Regions from separate parts of the Glutamicibacter sp. BSL13 genome, predicted to be linked through region 2. Evidence: riboswitches for the same ligand, from Rfam matches in the RefSeq annotation. Region 2 holds a riboswitch; the other holds the start of a gene.
The links. Region 2 has a riboswitch for thiamine pyrophosphate ahead of thiO (glycine oxidase ThiO). Riboswitches for the same ligand answer to the same signal wherever they lie in the genome.

Region 1: it holds a riboswitch for thiamine pyrophosphate, as region 2 does, so the genes downstream of both, RCJ92_RS04275 (ECF transporter S component) here and thiO (glycine oxidase ThiO) in region 2, are expected to answer to the same signal.

What each region holds. Positions count from the first base shown of each region.
Region 1 covers NZ_JAVGCZ010000014.1:24,540-33,812, forward strand. The annotation lists gene RCJ92_RS04240 (Na+/H+ antiporter subunit A) at 1-2,038, shown strand, start outside; gene RCJ92_RS04245 (Na(+)/H(+) antiporter subunit C) at 2,035-2,484, shown strand; gene RCJ92_RS04250 (Na+/H+ antiporter subunit D) at 2,485-4,092, shown strand; gene RCJ92_RS04255 (Na+/H+ antiporter subunit E) at 4,106-4,756, shown strand; gene RCJ92_RS04260 (monovalent cation/H+ antiporter complex subunit F) at 4,753-5,019, shown strand; gene mnhG (monovalent cation/H(+) antiporter subunit G) at 5,019-5,378, shown strand; gene RCJ92_RS04270 (DUF4235 domain-containing protein) at 5,469-5,711, opposite strand; TPP riboswitch at 5,839-5,994, shown strand; gene RCJ92_RS04275 (ECF transporter S component) at 6,061-6,681, shown strand; TPP riboswitch at 6,788-6,942, shown strand; gene RCJ92_RS04280 (ECF transporter S component) at 7,006-7,629, shown strand; gene RCJ92_RS04285 (ATP-binding cassette domain-containing protein) at 7,626-9,273, shown strand, end outside.
Region 2 covers NZ_JAVGCZ010000006.1:27,368-36,640, reverse strand. The annotation lists gene typA (translational GTPase TypA) at 1-1,124, opposite strand, end outside; gene RCJ92_RS01970 (GNAT family N-acetyltransferase) at 1,270-1,803, opposite strand; gene RCJ92_RS01965 (hypothetical protein) at 1,912-2,289, shown strand; gene RCJ92_RS01960 (ThiF family adenylyltransferase) at 2,311-3,459, opposite strand; gene RCJ92_RS01955 (thiazole synthase) at 3,456-4,274, opposite strand; gene thiS (sulfur carrier protein ThiS) at 4,280-4,534, opposite strand; gene thiO (glycine oxidase ThiO) at 4,678-5,790, opposite strand; TPP riboswitch at 5,787-5,899, opposite strand; gene RCJ92_RS01940 (GNAT family N-acetyltransferase) at 5,997-7,007, shown strand; gene RCJ92_RS01935 (OsmC family protein) at 7,103-7,537, opposite strand; gene RCJ92_RS01930 (GNAT family N-acetyltransferase) at 7,534-8,001, opposite strand; gene RCJ92_RS01925 (alpha/beta fold hydrolase) at 7,998-8,828, opposite strand; gene RCJ92_RS01920 (lysoplasmalogenase family protein) at 8,818-9,273, opposite strand, start outside.

The sequences.
Region 1 (9,273 bases), on a different contig from region 2:
CACCGTCTCCCAGCTGGGGTTCATCATTTCCATCTTCGGGCTGGGCAACGCCGATGCCGCCTTTGCCGCCCTGGCCCTGACCCTGGCGCACGGGCTGTTCAAGGCCACCTTGTTCCTGGCCGTGGGCATCGTGGACCACAACACCGGAACCCGTGACATCCGCAAGCTTTCCGGGCTGGGACGCAGCATGCCGGTGTTGGCCACCGTGGCCACCCTGGCCGCCGCGTCCATGGCCGGGATCCCGCCGTTGTACGGGTTCGTGGCCAAGGAATCGGTGTTCGACGCGCTGCTGCACCAGGGCGGGCCGCTGGCCTGGCTCCCGGTGGCCGGCATTGTGCTCGGCACGGGCCTGACCGTGGCCTACTCGCTGCGCTTCGTGCTTGGCGCCTTTGGACGCAAGCGCGGCATGCAGCCCACCGCCTGCAAGCGCCCCTCGCTGATCTTCCTGGCCCCGCTGCTGGTGCTCACCGCCGGAACCGTGGTGCTGGGCGTGCTGCCCGGCCTGGTGGAGCCGCTGGTGAAGCACGCCGCCGGGCTCTACCCGCAGCCGATCGAGGTGCACCTGGCCCTGTGGGCCGGCTTCACCCCGGCCCTGGGTCTCAGCGTCCTGGCCGTGCTCGGCGGTGTGCTGCTGTTCGTGGGACGGGCGCGGGCGGATTATTCGGCCCGCCTGCACCGCCGGCTGCCGGCCGCGGAGGAAGCCTACCGCGGCATCGTGAACCTGACCGACGAATTGGCGATCTGGGTGACCGGGCGGACCCAGCGTGGTTCGCTCTCCTTCTACCTGGGCGTGATCCTGGCCGTGGCGATGGTGGTTCCGCTGAGCATCGCCCTGACCGTGCCCACCCCCTGGCCCGATCAGTGGGTGATTGCCGACCATCCCGCCCAGATCGTCATCGGCGCCATCATGATCGTCGGGGCGATCGCGGCGATCCGCGCCTCGAAGCGTTTCATGGCGGTGCTGATGGTCTCGGTGACCGGTTTTGGCATGGTCGCCATCTTCGCGCTGCAGGGCGCACCGGACCTGGCGCTGACCCAGCTGCTGGTGGAGACCATTGTGCTGGTCGCGTTCGTGCTGGCCCTGCGCGCCCTGCCCAAGCGGCTGTGGGTGGGCATCTCCCGGATCAAGCTGGGACGGGCCGTCCTGGCCACCGCCCTGGCGCTGATGACCGTATATGTTGCCATCGGAATGATGGCGGCGCGCCAGGAGGCGCCGATCTCGCTGGCCTTCCCGGACCTGGCCTACCACGAGGGCTATGGCTCAAACATTGTCAACGTGACCCTGGTGGACCTGCGCGTGTGGGATACCTTCGGGGAAATCACCGTGCTGGCCGCCGCGGCCACCGGGGTGGCCTCACTGATCTTCGTGGCGGTGCCCTCCCGTCGCCGGCTGCGTGCCCGCGAGGTGGAAAGCGGTTCCATCGACCACGGTTCGGAGGCCATGTCCACCGGCGAATTCGGCCAGGCCCGCCTGGATCTGGCCCGCAAGTTCGCCACCTCGGACAATGAGGACTGGCTGATCGCCGGGCACACGCTGGTCGCCGAACGCCGCTCCATCGTCTTTGAAGTGGTCACCCGCCTGATCTTCCATTCGATCCTGCTGTTGAGCGTGTTCACCTTGATCACCGGGCACAACAACCCCGGCGGCGGTTTCGCCGGCGGGCTGCTGGCCGGGCTGGCGCTGACCATCCGCTACCTGGCCGGCGGGCGGGTGGAGCTGGCCGAATCGATGCGCGTCTCCCCGAACATCCTGATCGGTGGCGGGCTGGCCGTGGCGGCCTGCTCCGGCATCATTCCGCTGTTGGCGGGGGACCCGGTGTTCAGCACCTACGTCTGGCAGTTCAGCCTTCCGCTGTTTGGCGAACACAAGTTCGTGACCTCAACCTTCTTCGACATTGGAGTGTATCTGGTGGTGCTCGGCCTGGTGCAGGACGTGCTGCGATCCCTGGGCAGCGAAATCGACCAGCTCTCCGAGGGCCGCTCCCCGGTGGCCCGCCATGATGTGGTGGCCAGCTACCAGACGGGGGTGGGCCGGTGAGTGTGAACATCACCTTCCTGGTCATCACCGGCGTGCTGTTGGCGGTGGGCTACTACCTGGTGCTGGAACGCACCCTGACCCGGGTGCTGCTGGGCATCGTGGTGCTGGGCAACGCGGTGAACCTGCTGATCCTCACCGCCGGCGGGAGGATGGGCAAGGCCCCGCTGTTTCAGCCGGACCTGCCGGCCGATGAGTACTCGGATCCGCTGCCGCAGGCGCTGATCCTGACCGCCATTGTCATCACCTTCGCAGTGACCGCGTTCCTGCTCGCGTTGATCTACCGGTCCTGGTCGCTGACCAACGCCGATACCGTGCGGGACGATGAAGAAGATATCCGCGTCTCCCAGGCCAGTGCCTACGACGAAGAAGAGGACGCTCCCGTGGAGGAAGACACCACCGAATTCGTCGATGAGGAAGGCCGACCGATCCGCGAGGGGGAGGAATAGATGCAACAGCTCATGTCCCTGGCCCCGCTGGCGGTCATCCTGCCGATCTTGGGCGCCGGCGCGACCTTCCTGGCCCGGCGCAAGGTGCGCTGGCAGCGGATCATCACCATCGGGGTGTTGTGCACCACGCTGTTGCTGGAGGTCGGGATGCTGGCGGCCACCTGGAACGGGCAGACCTACGCGATCACCATCGCCGGGTGGGACACCCCCACCGGCATAGCCCTGGTGGTGGACGGATTCAGCGCGTTCATGCTGCTGGTCTCCACCGTGGTGTCCCTGGCGGTGCTGCTGTTCGCCACCAGTCAGGGGATGGCCGACGGGGATGAGCACGGTCCGGTCTCGATTTTCCACCCGGCCTACCTGATCCTGCTGGCCGGGGTGTCCAACGCGTTCATGGCAGCGGACTTGTTCAACCTCTACGTGGGCTTCGAAATCTTCCTCACCGCCAGCTATGTGCTGCTCACCCTGGGCGGCACCGCCGAACGGATCCGCTCGGGCATCACCTATGTGGTGGTCTCCGTGGTCTCCTCGGTGCTGTTCCTGACCGCGATCGCGTTGATCTATGCGGCTACCGGCACGGTGAACATGGGGGACCTGGCGCTGAAGCTGGCCGACCTGGATTCGGGGACAAAGCTGATCCTGCACAGCTTCCTGCTGATCGCCTTTGGCATCAAGGCCGCCGTGTTCCCGCTCTCGCTGTGGCTGCCGGACTCCTACCCGACCGCCCCGGCCCCGGTGACCGCCGTGTTCGCCGGACTCTTGACCAAGGTGGGCGTGTACGCGATCGTGCGCACCGAGACGCTGCTGTTTCCGGGCGGGGAAGTGAACTCGGTGCTGCTGGTGGTCTCGGCGCTGACCATGGTGATCGGCATCTTCGGTGCGCTGGCCCAGTCGGACTTCAAGCGCATGCTCTCCTTCACGCTGACCAGCCACATCGGCTACCTGATCTTCGGGATCGCGGTCGGCACCGAAACCGCGATCGCCGCCACGATCTACTACGTGGGCCACCACATCATCGTGCAGACCTCCCTGTTCATGGTCGCCGGGCTGATTGAACGGCGAGCCGGCACCGCGAACATCACCGAACTGGGATCCCTGGCCCGCCTTTCCCCGGCATTGGCGGTGCTGTTCTTCATCCCGGCCATCAATCTGGGCGGCATCCCGCCATTCTCAGGGTTCCTGGGCAAGTTCGGGCTGCTGCACGCCGCGACCGAACAGGGCGGGGCACTGAACTGGGCGGTGATCGCCGCCGGGCTGCTGACCAGCCTGCTGACCCTGCTGGCCATCATCCGCGTCTGGGCCCGCGCCTTCTGGCGCCGGGCGGCCGAGGCGGAGGACCCGCAGGCGTCCTTGGTGGACCAGTCCAAGGAGATGACCGAACTGATCCAGTCCTCGGGCAATCAGGGGCCGATCCTGGGGGCCAGGCTCGCCCGGCAGATGGAGGCGAAGTTCCTGCCCTGGGGGATGCGCTACTCCACCGGGGCCCTGGTCGCCGCCGGGGTGGCGTTGACCGTGTTCGCCGGACCGCTCTTTGCCTTCTGTCAGAGGGTGGCCGCCGAGCTGCTGAGCCGGGCCCCCTACATCACCGCGGTTCTGCCGCCAGGCTAAAGGGGAAGGACACATGCCAAAACGTATTGACGAGCCACGCGACCAGCGCATCGCCGACGCGCTGGATGAGGCCTCGGGCCAGCGCAACCGCGCCACACTGCGCCAGGAGTGGCCGCTGCTGCTGTTCATGACCCTGGTCTGGGGCGCGCTGTGGCAGGACTTCACCCCCGGAACCCTAATCGTGGGGGCGCTGCTGTCCCTGCTGCTGGTCGCCCTGTTCCCGCTGCCCCCGGTGCGCCTGTCGGGGCGCATCAACCCGTGGTACTGCTTCCTGCTGCTCGGCTGGTTCATCATGCAGGTGGTGGCGGCCAGCCTGGAGGTTTCCTACCTGGCGCTTTTCCGGCGCCAGAAGACCCGCAGCTCCATCATCGCGGTGCGCCTGCACACCGACTCGGACCTGATCGTCACCACGGTCGGGCACGTGCTGACCCTGATCCCCGGATCGTTCGTGGTGGAGGTGGACCGGCGCAGCTCCACCCTGTACCTGCATTACCTCAACGCCTCCAACGCCATCAAGGTCGCCCGCTCCCGGGCGAAGATCCATGAAATCGAACGGCGGGTGATCATGGCCATCGGCAGCCACGACGAGTACGAGTACGTCAAGCAGGTGCGCAAGGACATCGCCCAGCGCGCCCGCCAGAAGGCCAAGGAGGCAAAGCGTTGAGCTACATCATCGTGGGAATCAGCGGAGTGCTGCTCTCGGTGGGTGCGGTGGCCTGCCTGATCCGGGTCGCCCGCGGACCCTCCATCCTGGACCGGGTGCTGGCCCTGGATGTGATGCTGCTGATCATCTCCGCCGCCCTGTGCCTGGAAATGTACCTGAACCGGCACACCAACCACATCCTGTTCGTGGTGATCGCCTGCGCCATCGGCTTCATCAGCTCGGTCACCGTCTCCCGGTTCGTTTCCGACCAGAGGAATGCGTGATGGATCAGTTCCTGGACATTGTGGCCGCCGGCTGCATGATCGTCGGCTCGCTGATGTCATTGATCGCCGGCATAGGCCTGTTGACCTTCCCCGACCTGCTCACCCGGATGCATGCGGCCACCAAGCCGCAGGTGCTTGGCTTCCTGCTGCTGTTCATCGGGCTGGCCATCCACCTGCGCTCCTGGCAGGTGGTGCCGGTGCTCGCCCTGGCCTGGGGCGTGCAGCTGCTGACCGCACCGGTCTCCGCGCACATGATTGGCCGTTCCGGGTACCGCACCAAGCACGTGAAGCGCGAAACGCTGTACAGCGACGAACTGCGCACCGTGGTGGAGAACGCCAGCCGCCAGAACAAGGACTAGCGCCACTGCCGGCACCACGAACAAGGGCCTCGAAGCACCGCATCACGGTGCTCCGAGGCCCTGCCTGTCCACGGCGCAAACGCCGGGGAACTACTTGTTCAGCTTGGCCAGCGCCTTGCGGGTGCCGCGGTCGGTGAGGACCTGGATGATTGCGGCCACCACGGAGGAGAAGACGGCGAACGCCAGGGCCTGGCGCATCGAGGCTTCGGCTTCGGCTTCCTGGCCGTGGCGCGGGGCGTCATTGCCGGTGAATCCCTTCCACAAGCGGTCCACCAGCTTGCTGCCGACAAACCCGGCTCCCAGGGAAATGCCGGTGGCGAGCAGCTTCATCATTGGTTTCATTCTTCGCGCTCCTGTTCGCATGGGGACTTCTCTTTCTATCGAAAGCATATCCTGAGCTATGGTGGCATCGCAGACATGGCATCGGGTGATCCACGGATCGCCGGCGCAATCTGCTGACAAGAAACGACAGGGGAGCGTCATACCGTCCCCGAGGCTCACCGCGCAGCAAACGCCGGTGGCCGGGACCGGTGGAAGACGCTGAGAGTGCGATAGATCGCAGACCCTCGAACCTGCTCCGGCTAGTACCGGCGAAGGAAGTCGAGAATCTCAGATGTGCGGCAGGGACAGCTCCCTGCGCATCCGCATGTGCTCCCCTCCTGAACCAGGAGGATGGAAGAAAATGGCAACAACCAAGCGAACCGGCGGCACCTCATGGAAGGTCGCGGACATCGTGATCGCCTCGGTCATCGCCGTGGCCTCGGGCGTGGTGTTCTGGGCGTGGAGCGCCAGTTACGGTTTCGTGACGCTGGCCTTCGCCGCGTTCCCGCCGGCCAGCGCGCTGCTCTCGGGCATGTGGCTGTTCCCCGCGGTCCTCGGGGCGCTGATCATTCGCAAGCCCGGTGCGGCACTGTACTGCGAACTGCTGGCCGCCATCATCGAGGCCCTGCTGGGCACCCACTGGGGACTGACGGTGCTGGTCTCCGGGCTGCTGCAGGGGCTGGGCGCCGAGCTGGTGTTCGCGCTCTTGCGTTACCGGGTGTGGAACCTGTCCGCCGCCATGCTGGCCGGTTTCTGCTCCGGCTTCCTCAGCGCCCTCAACGGTGCCTACATCACCGCCCACTTCGTGCACTATACCCCCGGGATGAAGCTGTTTCATGTGGCGGCGATGAGCGTCTCCGGGTTGCTGATCGCCGGGATCTGCTCGTTCTTCCTCACCCGCATGCTGGCCAACACCGGTGCCTTGGCCTCCCTGCCCAGCCGCCGGGCCCACCGGGAACCGGTGCTCACCCGCTCCCGCTAGGCGGCGCCTGGCCGCGGGAGCAAGAGCAATATGACGTCCGCCTCAAACCGGTCGCCGGTGCGGGTTCTGCCCGACCGGCATCCTGGGGTATGGTGGCAACGCAGACATAAACCGACAGGGGAGCGTCATACCAGCCCGCTGCCGTGCCGCCAGGCGCGTCACGGCAGGCGTAAGGGTAAAAGACGCTGAGAGTGCGATAGATCGCAGACCCTCGAACCTGCCCCGGCTAGTACCGGCGAAGGAAGTCGAGAATCTCAGGTATGCCCCCGGGGACGCGCCCCGGTTCGCATACATGCTCCCCTCCTGATTCAGGAGGATATTCAAGTGACAACAACACCGTTGCGGGCCAGCAGCTCGTGGAAGGTCGCCGACATCGTCGTCGCCTCGGTGATCGCCGTGGCTTCGGGCGTGGTGTTCTGGGGCTGGAACGCCGGTTACGGCTTCATTTCCCTGGCCTTTGTGGCCTTCCCGCCGGCTAGCGCCTTCGTGGCCGGGATGTGGCTCTTCCCGGCAGTGCTCGGGGCCCTGATCATCCGCAAGCCCGGCGCCGCCCTGTACTGTGAACTGCTGGCCGCGGTGATCTCCGCGCTGCTGGGCTCGCAGTGGGGCATCACCGTGCTGGTTTCCGGCATTGTCCAGGGGCTGGGCGCCGAGGTGGTGTTCGCGCTCTTCCGCTACCGGGTGTGGAGCCTTGGGGTGGCGATGCTGGCGGGGTTGGGCGCCGGACTGTTCGGTGCGCTAAGCGAGGCCTACCTGATGGCCTACTACGCGGAATACACCGCGAGCATGAAGCTTTTCCACGTGGCGGCGATGAGCCTCTCCGGCCTGGTGATTGCCGGCATCCTGTCCTACTTCGCCACCCGCGCGCTGGCGGCCACCGGGGCGCTTTCCGCGCTGCCCAGCCGCAGGGCGAACCGCGAACCGGTCTTTGGGCGGGCGAAGCAATGACCGCCGGCATCACGAACCACGCCGCGCTGCCCCAGCTGGAATCCGGTGCCCTGTCCGTGAGCGCGCGCGGGTTCGGCTGGAAGCACGCCGACCGGCAGCAACCGGCCCTGCACGCCCTGGATCTGGAGATTCCGGCCGGGCAGCGGGTGCTGCTGCTGGGACCCAGCGGCGCGGGCAAATCCACGCTGCTGCACGCCATGGCCGGGGTCCTGGATGTTACCGAGCTGGCCGGGTGCACCGGGCAGCTGCTGGTGGGGGAGCAGGACGCGTTCGGGCCGCGCCAGGGTGTGGGCCTGATGCAGCAGGACCCGGAAACCCAGATCGTGCAGGCCCGGGTGGAAGACGACGTGGCCTTCGGGGCGGAAAACCTCGGGGTGGACCCGCAGGAGATTTCCCGGCGCATTCCCCTGGCACTGGAGGCGGTCGGGTTGGGCCAGCTGGCGCCGGAACACCCCACCCAGCAGCTGTCCGGGGGACAGAAGCAGCGCCTGGCCCTGGCCGGGATCCTGGCCATGCGCCCGGGGCTGATGCTGCTGGATGAACCCACCGCCAACATTGACCCGGAGGGCGCGTTGGGGGTACGCGACGCGGTGCTCAACGCCGCCGAGCGCACGGCAGCGACCCTGATCGTGGTCGAGCACCGGGTGGAGACCTGGGTGGAACACGTGGACCGGGTGCTGGTGCTGGAGCCCGGCGGCGGGATCAGCCATGACGTGGCCCCGCAGGCGCTGCTGAGCGACCAGCCGCTGCGCCGGGAGCTGGCCGAGGCCGGGATCTGGGTGCCCGGCTACGTCCCGCACACCCGTACCCCACGCACCAGTCCGGGCGGTGGCCTGTTGCGGGCCAACGCGCTGCAGGCCAGGCGTTCAAAGAAGGCCCCGTTGACCGCGGCGGTGGACCTGGAACTGCCCGCCGGCGGCGCACTGGTGATCCGCGGCGCGAACGGGGTGGGCAAGTCGACCCTGGCGCTGACCCTGGGCGGGCTGCTGGAGCCGGCCAGCGGCCGGCTGCACGCCACTGAACTGTTGGCCGGTGAGGCGGGGGACAAGCCATTCCTCTGGCGGGCCGGGCAGTTGGTGGCCCGCATCGGCACGGTCTTCCAGGAGCCCGAACACCAGTTTGTCACCCAGAGCGTTGCCGACGAACTGGCCTACGGGCCGCGCCGGGCGAAGGGGGAACGGGATGGGCAGGACGGCACCGGGCTTGATGAACAGCAGATCGCCGAACGCACCGCCGCGCTGCTGACCCGGCTGCGGTTGGACCACCTGGCCGAGGCGAACCCGTACACGCTTTCCGGCGGGGAGAAGCGCCGGCTCTCGGTGGCCACGGTGTTGGCCGCCAGCCCGGATGTGCTGATCCTGGATGAGCCGACCTTCGGGCAGGACGCGAACACCTGGCGGGAGGTGGCCGAGCTGCTCATCGAGGTGATCGAGCAGGGCACCGCCGTGATCGCGGTGACCCATGACGGGCACTTCGCCCGGGCGTTGGGCGCCCGGGAACTTGAGCTGCAGGCCCCCGCCCCGCGGGCCGAGGCCCCCGGGCCGGACCCGCTGCTGGGATCCGCGGTGGGCGACAGCTGGCTGGCCCGGCGCAACCCGCTGGCGAAGCTGGCGGCGATCGTGGCCACCACCATCCCGCTGGTGG
Region 2 (9,273 bases):
TTCAGCGACACGTTGCCGATCAGTTCGCGGTCCAGACGGTCCTTGACCTGACGGGCGGTGACCTTGGCTCCCTTGACCTTGCCGGCCAGCGGGGAGGTGTTGATCCCGATGGTCATCGAGATGGCCGGCGGGTCAACGGTGATCATCGGCAGCGGCTTCGGGTTTTCCAGGTCGGTAAGGGTTTCACCGATCATGATGTCCTCGATGCCGGCCACGGCCACGATTTCACCCGGCCCGGCTTCGGTCGCCGGGACACGGTTCAGGCCTTCGGTGGCCAGCAGCTCGGTGATCTTCACCTGCTTGTAGGTGCCGTCCTGGCGTGCCCAGGTCACCTGCTGGCCCTTGCGCAGGGTGCCGTTGAAGATGCGCAGCAGCGCCAGGCGGCCCAGGAACGGTGAGGCGTCCAGGTTGGTGACGTGCGCCTGCAGCACTTCGCCCGGGGTGTAGGACGGGGCCGGGACGTGGTCGATGATGGTCTTGAACAGCGGCTCAAGGTTGTCATTGTCCGGCAGTTCGCCGTCGCCGGGCTGGTTGGTGGAGGCGTAGCCGGCCTTGCCCGAGGCAAAGACGATCGGCACGTTCAGGATCTGGTCGATGTCCAGGTCCGGGGCCTCGTCGGCCAGGTCGGAGGCCAGGCCCAGCAGCAGGTCCATGGAGTCGGAGATGACCCCGTCAATGCGGGCATCGGGGCGGTCGGTCTTGTTGACCACGATGATCACCGGCAGGTTGGCGCTCAGCGCCTTGCGCAGCACGAAGCGGGTCTGCGGCAGCGGGCCCTCGGAGGCGTCCACCAGCAGCACCACGCCGTCGACCATGGACAGGCCGCGCTCCACCTCGCCGCCGAAGTCGGCGTGCCCGGGGGTGTCGATGATGTTCATGGTGATCTTGTGGCCGTTCGCGGCCGGGCCCTCATAGAACACGGTGGTGTTCTTGGCCAGGATGGTGATGCCCTTTTCGCGTTCCAGCTCACCGGAGTCCATCACGCGGTCTTCGGTTTCGCCGTGGCTGTCGAACGCACCGGTCTGCTGCAGCATCGCGTTGACCATGGTGGTCTTGCCGTGGTCAACGTGCGCCACAATGGCAACGTTGCGAAGATCTTCGCGAAGTGTGGTGTTTTCTGACATGCGTGAAGGCTCACTTCCGTCCGAGGAATTTCGGGTCATAGGGATCGGGGCCACTTTTGACCCAGCTATTTATTTTACGCGCTGCCGAGAAGTCCTCCGGTTTTCTGTGGCGTATTGAACACAAAAAAACTTCGGGAACCGCGTTTCAGGCGGTCGGGACCCAGAACCTGAGCACCGTGGTGTCCCCGTTGTAGACGACGGCGGGTTGCGCCGCATCGGGCACTCCCCCACATCGTTCGATGGTAGCCCGGGACGCGGCGTTTGTCTCATTACAGGTAATCAGCGCCTGCTTTATCCCACGCTGGGCCAGCTCGGCGAGCGCGAAACGGCAGAGCCTGGTGGCCACCCCCTGGCCCCGGAAACCCGGTCGCACCCCGTAGCCGATGTGTCCGGCGAATTCGCGCAGGTAGTCGTTTAATTCATAGCGCACTCCGACACGCCCGACCAGCCGTCCGTCGATGAAACCACCGAAGGTGCCCGAGGCGACCCACCCGTCGGGAAGCCCCACCCCCTGGCGGTTGGCCTCCAACCTGTCCACAAAGTCCGCCCAGCTCTCCTTCGCCCCTCGGCCAACCAAAAAGTCGAAGTCATCGGCCTGAAGTTCGGCCTGGGCGGCCAGCGCCTGCTGCTCATCGGCCAGCTCGAATGGTCTGACCTGCCAGGACATTGTGTTCTCCATTCAGCCATTATTCGCGCCCGGGCCTTGAATCGTCGAATTTCTGCAGCCACACTGGTCACAATGGCGGCGCACCTGCCGGCACGGAGGGCGCCGGGAAGGAGCGGGAGCTTGACGATTCCCGATATCGGGCAGCGGCCGCGGGTTCCTGCCGCCACCCAGGTGCTGGTGCTCAGTGCCGCCTCGGCCCTGGGCTGCTACCTGCTGGCCCTCTCGCTGCCGGCCCCGCACACCTGGTTGCTGATTCCCTTTGCCACCGGCACCGGTCTGCTGATCGCTTTGGCCGGTGGCCTGGAACAGGCCTGGATGCGTATCCTGAGTGCCGTGCTGTTGGCGGCCTGTGTGCTCGCCGCGGTGCTGATCGGCTCCGCGGCCCTGTTTTCCTGGAGCTTCGCTCCGCTGGTGTTTGTGCACCTGCCCGCCGCGGTCGCCACCTGGATGCGCCGGCGCAAGGCGATGACTCCCCGGGCAGGGGCCGGCAGACGGTGAAACACTGCCGGCTCGCTGGCACTAGTAGACCAGGGTCCGGCCCCGAACCTGTTCGAACCACTGCACCGTTCCGCCCTGAAGGCTGAAGACCTGCGCATCCGGGCGCTCTTCGCTCAGGATGCGTGCGGCACGCTGGGAACGCACCCCGGACTTGCAGGCCAGCACCAGCTGGTCCGCCGTGGCCAGCCCATCCAGCGCCGCCCAGCCCTGCTCCGTCAGCCGTTCCAGGGGGATGTGCACGCTGCCGGGGATGCTTCCCATTTCGCGTTCCCAGGCTTCACGCACGTCCACCACCAGCACCTGGTTTCGTCCCTGCCCGTCCTGCAGTTGCCCGGCATCAATCTGCCGTACCGCGGCCGGCAGGGCGCACCCGTGCTCGTAGTCCTGCAGCTCGGTGACGGGCTGGCGATGCGGGTCCGCGGCAAAACGCAGGATGTCGGTGGTGGCTTGCAGGGCGTCGTAGCGCCAAAAGCGACCGATCAGGGGTTCCCCGATCCCGCAGATCAGTTTCAGCGCCTCGGCGGCCATGGTGGAGCCCACCACCCCGCACAGCGCCCCGAACACCCCGCCTTCGGCGCAGCTGGGCACCGAGTCGGCGTCGGGGATTTCCGGGAACAAATCGCGCAGCATCGGGCCGCGGCCCGGGGCAAAGACTGACACCTGGCCGCTGAAGCGGAAAATGGTTCCCCAGATCAGTGGGGTGCCGCTCAGCTCCGCGGCGTCATTGGACAGGTAACGGGTGGCGAAGTTGTCGGTCCCGTCCAGCACCAGGTCGTGGGCGGCGAACAGTTCCACCGCATTGTGCCGGGTGAGCTTGTCCACGACGGCGGTGAGGTTGGCCTGCGGGTCCAGGCGCAGCGCGGCCTGGCGCGCCGACTCCGCCTTCGCCCGGCCCAGGTCCTGGTGCCGGTGGATCACCTGGCGCTGCAGGTTGGAGGCTTCCACCACGTCATCATCGATGACGCTTAGCTGCCCCACCCCGGCGGCGACCAGGTAGTTGATGATGGGGGCGCCCAGTCCCCCGGCCCCCACCACCAGCACCCTGGCGTTGCGGATCCGGCGCTGGCCCTCGGGCCCGACCCCGGGCAGCGTCAGGTGCCGGGAGTAGCGGGCCAGCTGGTCCGGCGTCAGTTCGGGGCCCGGGGCCACCAGCGGTTCCAACGGGCTCATGAGAACTGTCCCGCCAGGCTTTGCATGGTGCCCTCGACCGGGGAGGAGGCCAGGGCCAAGTCCCGTTTGGGGATGCGCCCGGCCAGCCGGGCGGCCCGTCCGGCGCTGACCGCGTCCCGCATGGCCGTGGCCATCAGCGGGGCGTTGTGCGCCCGGGTTACCGCGCTGGCCAGCAGCACCGCCTCACAGCCCAGTTCCATGGCCAGGGCCGCGTCCGAGGCGGTGCCCACCCCGGCATCCAGGATCACCGGGACGCTGGCCCGGTTCACGATGGTGGCGATGTTGTGCGGGTTCAGGATGCCCAGCCCGGAACCGATCGGGGCGCCGGCCGGCATGATCGCCGCGACTCCCACATCATCCAGTCGCTGGGCCAGGGCCGGGTCGTCATTGGTGTAGGCAAAGACCTGGAACCCGTCGGCCACCAGCTGTTCGGCGGCGGTAAACAGTTCGATCGGATCCGGCAGCAGGGTGTGCTCGTCGGCGATCACCTCCAGCTTGATCCAGTCCGTTTCCAGGGCCTCGCGCGCCAGCCTGGCGGTGAGCACCGCATCGCGGGCGGTGTAGCAGCCGGCGGTGTTCGGCAACGTCAGCACGCCCAGGCGCTGGAGCATGGCGAACACCGAATCCCCACCGGCTGCGGCATAGTGCCTGATGGCCACGGTGGTGACCTCGGTGCCCGAGGCGACCAGGGCCTCTTCCAGGGTGCTTAGGGAGGTCGCTCCCCCGGTGCCCATCACCAGGCGGGAGCGCAGTTGTGCCCCGGCAATGCTGAAGACATCTTCGGGCGTGTGGGGTGCTTCGTTGCTCTGGGTCATCTTCCTCATCCTCCCTGTGCGGCGGTGACCAGGTCTATGCGCGCCCCGGGCGCCACCGTGTGGCTGGCCCAGGCGCTGCGCGGAATTACGTCCCCGTCGATGGCGAGGGCGATTCCCAGCCGGGAGCCGTCCACGGCCAGGCCTTGTTCGTTGATGAGCTTTTTGGTGTGCCCGGCGACGATGTCACGCACGGTGGCCCCGTCGGGCAGGTTCAGTCTCTGGCCGTTGAGCTGCACCTCGATCTCGGTGATTTCAGGCATTGCGTCTCGTGCCTCTCTTTCTGGTTGCTTTGGCTTTGTCTGGTGGCGCTCACCGGGGTGGCGGGCGGCGCCGGATGTCTGGGGTTGCCCGGGTTCGGGGCCGGCTGCGCGGCGGACAGGACCGCCTGATCGGGTGACCGGGATCAGTGGCTGGTGCTGCTGGCCGCGACCGGAAAGCGGTGCAGCCCCAACAGCCCACGGTGCGTCCCCGGGTCGGCGCCCAGCAGCAGGTCACTGGCGATCCGGGCGCCCAGGGGTGCCAGCAGGACGCCGTGGCGGAAGAACCCGTTGCTCACCACCGTGTGCGCGTCCACCCGGTCGATGATGGGCCGGTCATCGGGGGTGCCGGGCCGGGGCCGGGCGATCACCTCACGCAGGGAGGCGTCCATGATCCCGGGCACCAGGCGCCGGGCATCATCCAGCAGGGTGTACAGCGCCTCCACACTGACCAGGTCGTTGCCGTCCTCGCGGCTGCTGGCGCCAAGCACGATGCTGCCGTCGCTGCGCGGCACCAGGTACACGTTGCGCCGGTGCACCACCCCGCGCACCGTGTGGGTGAGCAGCGGGTGTAGGTGGGCCGGCAAGTGCAGGCGCAGGATGTCGCCGTGCACCGCCCGCAACGGCAGCCGCGGGGTGCCGGGCACCTGTCCCAGGCCCGTGGCCAGCAGCACCTGGTCCGCCTCCAGCACCCGCCCGGTCTGGGTGTGCACCCGCGCCGTGGCGCCGCAGTGCTCCACTTCGCTGACCTGCTCCCGGATCAGGTCCTGCCCAAAATGCTCGATGAGGATGCCGGTCAGCGAGCGCGGATCGACCTGGTGGTCCTCGGGGAATACCAGGGCTCCGGCGATGTTCCCGGCCAGGGCCGGTTCCCTGCGCCGCGCCTGGGAGCCCAGCAACATTTGGGTGGGCAACCCCAGCCGGTGGCGGACCTCCTCCAGCTCCGCCAGCGCCTGGCGGTCGGCGGCCTCGGCGGCGACGACCATGGTCGGGTTTTGCCGGTACGCCACCGTCGCACCGGTGGCCTGCTGCACGCGCGCCACCAGTTCCGGGTAGAGCTGCGCCGAGTCGGCCATCATCTGGTGCAGCCGGTCCTGTCCCCAGACGATTTCCGCGGCCGGGGCCAGCATGCCCGCCGCCGCATGGCTGGCGCCCCCGGCGGGGTCAGGGTCGCAGAGCGTGACGCGCACCCCGCGGCTGCGCAGTTCAAAAGCGGTACATAGTCCGGCGATCCCGGCACCAACGATCACGACATGCATCAGGGCACTTTCCTTCCTACGGCGGCATGACCCGCATCAGGTGTGGCGGTCGGCACGAAGCCCTCTCAGCCCGGATCAACAGATCGCGCAGGCTCCCGCGGAGTTAGAAGGATTATAGGCATGGTGCAGCTCACAAACACCAATTGCATGACGGCCGGTCCCGCCGGCGGGCCGCCGCACACACAACCCGTGGTTCACTGGGAGGCATGAACGCATCCGGCACCACTCACAACGCGCAGTCCTACCCCCGGCTCCTGGAGCGCAGCGACCCGTTGGCCCAAGAGCTGCTGGCCCTGGAAGAGCAGTTGCTCTCACCAGCGGTCCGGGGGGATGCGCAGCAGCTGGCTGTGCTGCTGCACGAGATGTTTGAGGAGGTGGGGGTCTCGGGCCGGCACTACACGAAGGACGAGATCATCGCGCTGTTGGCCACCCAAACGCGCACCGATAATCCCCCGGCCGCCCTGCACGCCCCGAGCCTGTTGGCCTTGTCCGAGCATCAGGTGCTGCTGCGCTGGCAGAGCACCGGGGTGCGTACCGCCCACCGTAGTTCCCTGTGGCAGTTGGAGCGGGGACGCTGGCAGCTGCTGTACCACCAGGGCACCGCCAGTGCCGTTGGCGCGCAGCAGCAGTCGACCCCGGCGCCACGCCCGGCCCCAGCCCCGGCAGGACTGGAAGCGACGAGGGCGCGTCTGCGCCCGCTGCGCCCCACCGACGCCCCGGCGGTGTTGGCCGCGTTCACCTCGGATGCGCAGATGAAGCGCCAGGGATCGGTAAGAACCCTGGATGAAGCCCACGCCTACATCGACCGGCTGCTGGCGTCCCCGCAGGAGCAGCGCCCCTACGCCATCGACGTGGACGGGACGCTGGTGGGCCTAGTGTGCGCGAGCCTGGACCGGGCCAACACGCTGGGCTGGTTCTGGTACTGGGTGGCCGCCGGATACCGCGGCCGGCAGCTGGCCAGCCGGGCCGCGGCCACCGTGGCTGATCACCTGCTCAGCAGTGGCGGCGTGCACCGGCTGGAACTGGGGGCGCGGGCGAACAATCCCGCGTCCCTGCGGGTGGCCCGGGCCGCTGGCTTCATCCAGGAGGGTGTGGAACGCGAAAAGTTCGTCATGGACGGCACCCGGGTGGATGTGCTGACCTTTGGACGGCTGCGCAGCGACCCGTTCCCGGCCATCGCCGCCCTGGAGCTGGAACCGGCTCCGGGCGAGGCATAGCTGCGCTGTATCCGCGGTTGGCCCCAAGCCGGGGTGCGCGGCCCGGAAAGGCGGGGGCGCCACCGGCATCAGCCGGCGGCGCCCCCCTCGCGTTCCTAGTTTTCGACCCGCGTGCTGGTCACCGGCGTGCCCAATTCCACGGTGCGTGAGACCGTGCAGTACTTGTCGTGTGAAAGCTTGATGATCCGGTCAACCATTCCAGCGGCCTTGCGCCCCTCCTCGGTGTCCGGGAACTTCAGGTCGAAGGACATGGAAATGTCCTTCATGCGGCTGGCCCCATCCTCGGTCACCTTGTATCCGGCGGCCTCCACCTTGAAGGTCTCCGGTTCACTGCGCCGGGTGGTGGCCACATCAACGTCAATTGACGAGCAGCCGGCAATGGCGGCCAGCAGCAATTCGACCGGGCTGAGCAGCCCCTCGCCCTGCCCGAATTCGATGCTGGCTCCGGTTTCGGTGCTGGTGGCGCGGTATTGGCGGCTGGTGGTGCGTTCGACGGTTACCGCACGTAATTCTCGTTTCTCTTCACTCATGACTCCATCCTGCCACTGTCCCCGCTGGGGTCGGAACCGGAAACGGCAAGCCGCAGCACCGTACCGTGGGGTACACCGTCCGTGGTTTCCGCCGGTGCGAACCCCACCGCGCGCAGGAACGCCGCGACGGCATGCTCCGGCTGACCCACCTCGACCTGCAGCTCAAAGCTGAGCGCTTGTGCGTGGCCGATAAGTGCCCGGCCCACGCCACGGCGGCGGTGCTCGTGGTGCACCCAGAGCAGGCAAAGCCGCGCCCCCTCCAGGGCCAGGGATCCAACAACCTGCCCCTCGCGCTCGGCCACCACCACGCGGGCGTTGCCCAGGTAGACGGCCTCCAGCGCCTGGGCCAGCCGATCCATGTCGGCGGCAGAGACCAACTCGCGTCCGGTTGCAGCCGAAGCCCGCCAAATCTCCAACAGCCCCGGCACCTCGTCCACCGTTGCGATCTCGCGTGTACTGATCATCGCTGCCCCTCCTGTTGCTGCCACCGCTTAACTTCTCCCAGCCAGTGCCGTACCGCGCACACCACCGCGGCCGGTTGTTCCACATGGACGTTGTGTCCGGCCCGCTCAATGACGTGGTGGCTCATCATTGGGTAGCGGCGCTGCAAGAGCCGGGCGTCCTGACTGCCCACAATATGGTCTTGCGCGCCGCTGATCACAACGACCGGGACCCTGAGCTGGGTCATGCGCCGCACGGGGACCGGGTCAAGGTCATAGCGCTTGGCCAGGCGCGCCATGGCCCGCAGGTTCGCGGATTCCGTTCCGGGCAGGATCTGGGCGGCGAAGCGCCGCCATGTTGCCTCGTTCTGCAGAACTGTCATGGTCCGAAAGTTTTCACGTGCCGGCAGAGGCAGGCGGGCCAGCAGCTGGGGATCTTCTTCCAGCACGGTGCGTGGCGGCAGGGTGCGCTCTTCGGTGCGCGGAAAGACCACCGGGGCCAGCAGCCCGAGCCCGAGGATGCGCTCCTGCATCCGGTCAGCCAGTTCCTGACAGAGCAGCCCGCCCATTGACTGCCCGAACGCCACGAACCGGCGCCGCCCCAAATGACGGTGTACCCAGTCCTCCAGCCAGTCGGCCAGCTCGGGCAGACCTCCCGGGGAGTGCAGGGGCGGGGTCGCGCCGTATCCGGGCAAATCCAGGTAGTGCCGGCGGAAAGCCGGTTCGGCGGCAAAGGCTTGATCCAGCATCAGCAGGTTTCGGTGATCCAGCCCGTTGCCGTGCACGATGACCAGCTCAGGTTCCTGCCCCGCCCCCTGCCCGAAGGTCGCCCCTGGCGGCCTACCCGGCATGGAGTCCAGCGGGCTCAGCTGCCTGGTTGTCTTCTTGGACTTTTCGGGCCACCGCCCACGCCAGCAGGCTTTGGCCGAGTACGTAGGTTGAGATGATCCAAAACCCGGAAACCGGGATTTGAAGATCGGTGAAGGAACGAAACGCGATCATCGCGTCGGAGGCGAGGAAGCTCGCCGCACCGGCACCAGCCAGCGGGCCCAGCCCGGTAGCAAGCACGGCCATGGTGCTCAGGGAGATTCCGTAAAGCAGCACCGGGAGCAGGAACTGGCCGGCCTGTGGTGCGCATCGCACGACCAAACCGGCCAGCGCCAGGACGTAGGGCGCCAAACCCCATGGCCGGCACAGCAGCGAGGTCGCCCGGTAGGGCCAGAAGGCGGCGATGTAGGTGCCCTGTGCGGCCAGGAAGGACAGGACCAGTGCGAGAAATCCGGGTTCTGCCCTCAC